2 regions of the Zhenhengia sp. genome follow, and region 2 is predicted to be linked to the other one. Evidence: riboswitches for the same ligand, from Rfam matches in the RefSeq annotation. Region 2 holds a riboswitch; the other holds the start of a gene.

Region 1 (4,436 bases), on a different contig from region 2:
CCAGGTATTAAAGATTTACCTTATACCTATGATGAGGGTATTAAATATTTTACTTTAATTGCAGAAGAAATTGTATGGGAATTAGTTGATGGGATTTTTGTAAAAGCATGGGGCTATAATGGTTCTACGCCAGGACCTACTATACGTGTTTTCCCAGGAGACAGAGTATGTATCAGGGTTATTAATCATTTACCTGAAAGAACAAGTGTGCACTGGCATGGCTTAGAGGTCCCTAATATTATGGATGGTGTTCCTCCTATTGAGCCCTCTCCTTATATTGAGCCTGGAGAATATTTCGATTATACCTTTACCATTAATAATCCACCTGGTACTTATATGTATCATTCCCATGTCAATGTATCTATACAAGATAATGCTGGTCTTCTTGGCGGCCTTATTGTAGAAGATCCACGTATGCAAAATCGTAAGAAATATAAAGATTATCTCTGTCTTCTTCAAGAATGGGCTATCGGTGCATTGCCTTGGGGAGACTTAACGAAAGGTACTTATGATTTAACCTTTGTAAAACCTGAATTTAACTTTTTCACCATTAATGGCAAATGCTACCCTGATACGAAGCCTCTCCCTGTAGAATATGGTGATACAGTTAGAGTACGCTTTGGCAATATTCAAATGCATCATCATCCTATGCACCTTCATGGTCATCAATTTCGAGTGGTAGGTGCTGATGGTTTCCCCATTGCAAGAGACACTCAGATTTATAAAAATACTATACTTGTAGCTTCTGGTGAGACATGGGATATTCGTTTTCTAGCCAATAATGAAGGCATTTGGCCTTTCCACTGCCATATGCCACATCATGTTACTAATAACGGGACACCTCCTGTGGGCGGCATGTTTACCACAGTCAATTATCAATCCTAAACGGTGTAAAAATAAAATAGCAATTAAAGTATTCAATGTAATAACTGTATTTGCAAAGAGACACTCCTATATGAAGTGTCCCTTTTATCTCCTAGAATTTAAGTTTATTTTATCTTTTCTATAATTTGTATATAAAATTATCCACAATTCTTATATTTTTTTCTTAAGTTAGTCACCGTTACATTCATTCTTCCCCACTTTTAGTGTATAACTTATCCTTTAAGGAAGATAGCATGGTTTAATAAAGGTAAGTTCATTATAAGGAATGGTAAATTCCAATATGCCTACTGCATGTGGTGTAATAATATACTCATTACTAATAATAACAAGTCCTTGGTCAGAAAAATACCAAGTGTCTTCTGTCAGAATATCTTTTATATGTGCTTCATAATCCTCAGATAAATAATCTTTATACGCTGCTTTTTGAACGGCTTTTAATATATAGGCGTGAATGACTTCCCTTGCTTTACACTCATCTTTAGTAATATCCTTTAATGTTAGACGCATGCCTGTACAAGGATTGAAATTCTGCGCAAATCTTGTTGCATTAGGGTGTGCGCCACCCGTATATTCATTATTATTTTGAATAAAACTGATGACCTTATTATCTACTCTTCCTGTAGTATAAATCCTGCTTAAACTATATCCTGCCCAGTATTTCTTACTCTCTTTAGTCCGTGCACTATAATCCTTTTTGGCCATTTTGACATATTGTTTCTCCATCTTTTCGAAGGCCTTCTCTTTTCCTTCATAGAAATCATTTATATCACATGTAGCTTTCTTATTATTTTCTATAGTGACTACCGGGCTATTCCCCTCTACTACAAGCATAACCACACCATCTTTATTCTTAATGGTGCTATCTAAGTCTTTATACTGTATATCAATCTTAAACTGAGACTGCTTTGCACATTCCGATGGACAGCTTATCTTTTGGCTATGACTTAAAGGCCTAGCATAAGTCGTTATTGAATGAAAACTTATCACAAGCATTAAACTCAGTACTAAATATCTTTTCATATTAACACTCCTTATGAATAACTAACTTTTAAGCTTATTATGACAAAATAAAAGAGCTATTACTCCTTAATCTAAGAAGTCATAGCTCTTTTCTCTATTTAACTCATATGGCGAATTCGTGCTTTAAAAGACTTAGGACATACTCTAAGTACTGCAGCTACTAAAAATACACCAGTTAACTTATCTATGTAATCTGTTAACACCTGCGTACTAAATACACTTATCACATCGGGCACACCTAATACCTTTAAAATCTGAACGATATAAGATGATCCTGAGGATGTAATACCTCCAAATACATAAGCGGCAATACATGCGCTAATAAATGAGGTTGGTATAGTGATGATTAAAGCACCCAATGGTGTCTTTTTGCCTTGTAGCATGCCTTTCTCATACATAAGCCCCGCAATAAATCCTGTTGCTATTTGTGATGGTATAAAATAAAGTGCATAAGGATCTGTTGTAAATCCTCCTACCAAATTACTTCCTATACCTGCTAATAGGGCATACTTAGGGCCTAGTAAGCTAGCAACCATCAGTGTACCTATGGCATCTAAATAAATAGGCAGTTTAAACTGCAAGGCTATAAATCCTCCTACCATATTCATGGTAATACCTAGTGCTACCAACGTAAGTGCTCTCGTACTTACCTCTTGTTTTGTTTTGTCTTGCTTCATATCTTTTCCTCCTTAAAGATGTAATATAAGGAGAACCATACGATTTTTTTCCAATAAAAAATCGTATCTAAGGATACGACTATAGTGTCACGCTATAAATACCTTAGTTTTTTATACTGGGAGGTTCTCGAACCAGTTTTTATTTTCTTTGTTAATGGTATCATTTTATGATGTATTTAGCAATAAAATTCTATAATAGTAACACTAAAATAATTATGCTACCTTTCCATATATACCCTATATATATGGAAAGGTAGCATATTCTCTGCATTATTTATTTGTTTCTTTATTTTCTTCTGCTTTTTGAGCTTCTTCTTTTCTTGATTTTAAGATAAATGCACCTAACTTTTGAAAAGCTTCATCATAAGAGATAGGCTGTACTTCTTTTGTTTCATCTATGATTTGTTTGTTATTTTCCATCGTGCTTAAACTCCTTCTATAAAAGTTCTACCTTTATACTATACCTTTTATAGAAAAACTTGTACAGTCACTTCTTGATTAAACGATAAGGGTTACCCCGTTACCTTCTGAATCTTCTATCCCTACACCTAATAAAAGTCTCAATAAAATACAGCTGTTCTGCCGATAAATATTCAAACCTAGACAACTTGAAGTCATTCTCAATGACTGTCTGACAACGATTGCATCTTAAATACTGTACAGACTTCTCTCTTTTTATTCTTTATTTCTTTATCTTTTATTAGCTCTTATATTTCTATTGAGAGCCGCTCTTATGTTTGAAAATAGCATGATTATTTTTTCCTTAAAACCAATAGAACCCTTTGGCTTTCTATCGCTTTTTATGAATTATGATTCATTTAATTTAATTTTATTTTTATTTTCCCTCCCCTAAACTAGGTAAAATTATTGACCAAGGTGTAATCTCATTATGCATAAATTTAAATATTTTATTTTTTTAAACTTTTTATATACCCTTTATATTCTTATCTCTTTATCCTATTTAACTTTTTTGCTCTTATGTATTTTCAAATTTTCTTTAATTCCTAAACGTTATTTATCTATTTCTTTTAGATTTTTTATGATTTCATTGCAATTATTTTTTATTTTAATTTCTATTGACTTTAACTTTTTACAGGAGTAGTATTTTGGACTGACAGTAAATGTACACAACAAGGAGTATCATCATGGCACATACACTAACTCATAAACCACACTTTATATCTATAAAAAAATTAAGTCACTCAGAGGTGTTTCCCAGGCTTACTTCTTATGGGGGCAACACTTATCTCTTTATTTATTGCAAATAGCCCTTTAGGTAAAGCTTATCATTATCTTTTAAGTGAAGTTGACCTATTAGGTAATTTCAATTTACATATGCTCGTTAACGATTTTCTAATGGCAATCTTCTTCTTATCTGTAGGGCTCGAAATTAAACATGAAATGCTTTATGGAAATTTATGTAGCATAAAAAAAGCTTCATTCCCTGTCATTGCAGCTTTAGGCGGTGTTATGATTCCTGCACTTATTTTCACCCTTTTTAACCTTGGTACACCTTTTATCCAAGGTGTAGGCGTACCTATTTCTACAGATATTGCCTTTGCTGTTGGGGTATTTATGCTCTTTAGAAAAAAATTCAATCCGTCCCTTAAAATCTTCTTATTATCTCTAGCTGTAGTAGACGACCTTATTTCTATTTTAGTCATCGGCCTTCTCTATTCTTCTGATATTAACTTTATAAGCTTAAGTATTGCACTCTTATTAGTAGGCGTACTTATGGCTATGAATAAAATTTTTAAGGTCAATAAAGTGGCACCTTATATGCTCGTAGGACTCATTATGTGGTTTTTCATCTACTTAAGTGGGGTACATGCTACCATTAGTGGTGTATTACTT
Region 2 (4,436 bases):
AGTATCATCGTTACATTATTTTAAAAGTATTCATCACTATACGTACTTATATTACAACTGATTTTTAATTAAGAATTAGGCAATTCTTTAAAATCTAGTCACCTACTCCAAAATCTGTATTATTATAGAGGACTTCTATTTTAGGATTTTCATCTAAAAACTTATATTTTTGTATAAACCACTGTACAAGCTCTTCATCTCTTTTCACTGTCGTTGTATTATCTATAAAAACATTAATGGTAGCATGGTCAAAATGCTTAAGAACAAGCTCCATATCCCTATCTATCATTGCTTTTGTTTGCCCTTTGATACCCACCATCATACACGGTGAATCAAAATACTTTTTCAGCTCATCTATAGATTTAAAATGAGCACTTTTATTAAGATACCCATTTCTAAAATCCTCATCAAAAGTCTCTACACCAATTTTAAAAGTAATAGGAATACCAAAGAAATCTCTCATTTCTTGAATTCTGTTTCTATACGCCCAATGACTCTCTAAGAAAAGCTTTTCAATGCCCTTTTCCTTAATAATAGCTTTAATTCTTTCTAATGTAGCCTGTGGCAGTTCAAAACAGCTTCCTGAATTAATAACTTCAAGTGCTTTATATTTACCTGTAATCTGCCCTAATACTTCAAAGTTTAGTGCGTTCATTTCCTCTTCATGAGTACCATTATCTAATATATAGTCACAGAAGCTACATTTTCCCCACACACAAGGAGATCCCTTTAACAGTACAATCTCTCTTATATTTTTATTAGTGACTTCACTATATCTATCCACTCTAGTATACCCCCTCCGTATGCTCAATAACTTCTTCATAACCTCTAAAGATGCGTTTTAAGAAGAAATCCATAAAGCGTTTTTCATCTACCGAAGTAAGAATTTTGGCATTGCGTTCTTTCCTATAAAAACTTGCTACATCTACCAATGTTTGGCCTATAGCAATGCCATCAGTAGCTACCTGTACATAGGAATCAAATCCATCGCATAAGCTTCTATCTATAAAATAGGCTACAGCAAGCGGGTCATTAATCACACATCCAATAATGCCTTCCTGCATCCAATGAAAATCTATATAAAAACGTGTTATTTCTGTTATAAACTTAGCCTTATTTTGATCTAACCTGTTAATAAATTCTATAATGTTAGGTGTGAGTACAATTTTTCTTGTAACATCTAGCCCTACCATATGTATTTTATGACCTAACATCTCATAAACATACTGCGCTGCATGAGGGTCTACCCAATAGTTAAATTCTGCTACTGGTGAGCAGTTACCATGTATCCTAAAGGCTCCTCCCATAGAAATACATTCATCTAAATACGTAAAAACTTCTTTATCCTTCATTAAGGCTTTTGCTAAATTGGTAAGTGGCCCCAATGCAATAATAGAAACTTTTTCATGAGTTCTTAAAGTGTCTAGAATAAAATCTACAGCGCCATCCCTGTAGCTTATACCTTCTACCTCTTCATAAAAATTCTCACCAAGACCATCCTCGCCATGGGTATCTTGCGCCGTTACAAGTTCTCTTTCAAGTGGATCTGTCTCTCCAACATATACAGGAATATGTAATGCTTCACACTTTTTAAGAACAATGAGTGCATTTTTAGCTCCCATATATGCTGGTACATTCCCACTACATACAGTAAGACCTAATACCTCTAGTTCTGGTGAATGGACCGCAAGCATAATGGCAAGTGCATCATCTATACCTGGGTCACAGTCAATAATTACTTTTCTTTTTTCCATATCTCTTTCCTCCTTAATAGTGGTTTTAAGGAGAACTATACGACTTTTCAACCTAAAAAAGTCGTATCTAAGGATACGACTATATACTGTCACTATACATGCCCTTAGTTTTTTATACTGGGAGTTCCCGAACCAGTCCTAACCTTATAAGTTTAGGTTTCAACAAGACATATACTAGCATTATTAGTTTTCTTTTTCAAGCTTACTTAGGTTAAATGCGCTCCATAAACAGCTCTATCATCTCTTCTTTTGATAAATGTTTAAAGATATTACCATTATTTAGTCCATCTGTCATGATTGCATCAATTAATTCTTTTTTACTTTCTTGCAGTTGCAACACTCTTTCTTCTACCGTTCCTTTAGCAATAAGCTTAACAACATTTACCACTTGCTCTTGCCCGATACGATGGGCCCTATCTGTAGCCTGATTCTCTACAGCTGGATTCCACCATGGGTCAAAGTGTACAACTATACTTGCACTTGTAAGGTTAAGCCCAGTTCCACCTGCTTTTAAAGAAATGAGAAAGACCTGTTTACTTTCATCCTGATTAAAATCCTCAACCAGATGCATACGTTTTGCTGCAGGCGTACTTCCATCTAAATAACTGTAAACAATATCTTCTTGTTCAAGTCTATCAGCTATCCCGCCTAGTACTTTAGTAAACTGTGAAAAGACAAGTATCTTCCTACCTTTTGACTCTTTAATAAGATTGACCAGGACTTCTAACTTAGAATTTTGGCCTTCATAGTTTTTCACAAGCCACTCTGGTGCTAGTGCTAGCTGTCTAAGCTTAGTCAAATAGGAAAAGGCCATAAACCCTGTACTTTCATCCTCTTCCATTTTTCTTTTGGCCAGCTGCGTATAGGAACGGTAAACACGCTCATGCTCCTTTTCTAAAGGTACATAATATACTTGCTCAATTTTATCTGGTAATTCTTTAGCAACTTCCTTTTTACTTCTTCTTAACATAAAAGGCTGAATCATTTGTTTCAGTTCCCCATACTGGTCTTCACCAGACATGAAAATCTTCTGGAATTTAGCTCGTGTATAAAGATAATCTGGCATAACAAAGTCAAAGATAGACCAGAGCTCTAAAAGGTTATTTTCAATAGGTGTACCTGTTAATGCAAATTTTACGTTAGCCTTAATACTTTTAATCACTTTTGTGAGGGTTGCATCTGGATTTTTAATGGTTTGCGCTTCATCAATTACACAATAATCAAAAACCTTTCCTGCATAGAAGGATGCATCATTTTTAAAAGTAGTATAAGTAGTAAGGAGTACATCATACTCTTTGTATTTATTAATAAGCTGGCTTCTTTCCTTGATACCATGTACAATAGCAACTTTAAGTGCTGGTGCAAATTTTTCTATTTCCTTCTTCCAGTTATAAAGAAGAGCCGTTGGTGTAATAACTAAGCTTTTCTGTCCCTTTCTTGCTAATAAGAAGGTAATGATTTGAAGCGTTTTTCCAAGTCCCATTTCATCTGCTAATACGCCGCCAAAGTTATAGGCTGCCAAACTATTTAAAAATTCGAAGCCTTTTACTTGATAATCTCTTAATGTAGCTTGTAAGGTTTCTGGCAATGTATCTTCTATTTTTTGTTTTCCTTTAAGCTTAGCCACCACATTAGCTACAAATCTTTGCCCTTCAAGAAAATCCATATGTTCATTTATATAACTTTCTAAGTATAAAGCTTTTTCATTAGGTATACGTAAATCTTCAAAGTCATTGAAGAGTCCTAATAAATCAATAAGCTTAAAAGTAGACTGTAATTTATCATCTGCTAAGTCTAAGCAGCTTCCATCTTGAAAACGGTACAGTTTTTTCTTTTCTTTATAGGCATTGTAAATTTTACGGTACTCACTTCGTTCTATTCCCTCAATATCAAATTCCATTTTCATATAGCCATTACGTCCTGGTGACATACTTACTGTTACCTCTGGGCTATAAATAACACCTTCATTCGAAACACCTTCTTCAGCTTGATGTTTCAAACTATCAAGACCTTTAAGCACTGTTGCCACTACATGAGGGCAAAGGGCCAAATTACTTGTAACACTTACATAGCTTTGACAGTCACAGCTTGCATCAATGGTACCCTTAAGCCCATTAATATTAGCCATACATGTATAATGTTGATGATGGTATTCATCTTTGACATTAGCATAGAATGTAGCCGTAACAGTCTCTACTCTAGCATACTCCCCAAAGACTTGTCCATTTTTAAAGAGTGCCTGCCCACTTACAAACTTCTGGCGATCTGTATTTAATTTTAAAAGCTCTGGTATTCTTTTTAAATCCATATGTTTCACCTCTTTCCGGAACATATAAAATCCTCAAACAACTATTCTTTAGCTAGTTTGAGGATTTTATACATTAAATTCTCTTCAATTATATAACAAGCCTTTTGAAATTACTACAAATTTCCACTAGCTTTATACTTTTAAAGTGCTATAATGGTAAATCTCCCCTAAGGGGACTTGATTAAAAACACTAATAGAAAGGGAAATCTATATGAAAAAAAGAACATTATTAGACTTTGTTATGTATTTTGTTATCTCTACTATCGCTAACTAAGCCTTTAAGTAGAGATTACTTAATCTCTTTACATATCTTTTACTTTCATCTACCTTTAACCCTATCTTGCTATACTCCTAGCCAAACTTATAAAAAAAGT

What was found. Region 2 has a riboswitch for preQ1 ahead of ACLTBU_RS05395 (nucleoside hydrolase). Riboswitches for the same ligand answer to the same signal wherever they lie in the genome.
Region 1: another riboswitch for preQ1. It lies ahead of ACLTBU_RS14190 (ECF transporter S component); the one in region 2 lies ahead of ACLTBU_RS05395 (nucleoside hydrolase).

The regions. Positions count from the first base shown of each region.
Region 1 covers NZ_JBKVCH010000014.1:73,027-77,462, forward strand. The annotation lists gene ACLTBU_RS14180 (multicopper oxidase domain-containing protein) at 1-885, shown strand, start outside; gene ACLTBU_RS14185 (DUF3298 domain-containing protein) at 1,105-1,905, opposite strand; gene ACLTBU_RS14190 (ECF transporter S component) at 2,004-2,582, opposite strand; PreQ1 riboswitch class I at 2,680-2,724, opposite strand; gene ACLTBU_RS14195 (hypothetical protein) at 2,853-3,002, opposite strand; partial or broken gene ACLTBU_RS14200 (DUF2089-like zinc ribbon domain-containing protein) at 3,124-3,261, opposite strand; partial or broken gene nhaA (Na+/H+ antiporter NhaA) at 3,804-4,436, shown strand, end outside.
Region 2 covers NZ_JBKVCH010000003.1:281,912-286,347, forward strand. The annotation lists gene ACLTBU_RS05390 (radical SAM protein) at 95-784, opposite strand; gene ACLTBU_RS05395 (nucleoside hydrolase) at 786-1,754, opposite strand; PreQ1 riboswitch class I at 1,853-1,896, opposite strand; gene ACLTBU_RS05400 (SNF2-related protein) at 1,966-4,062, opposite strand.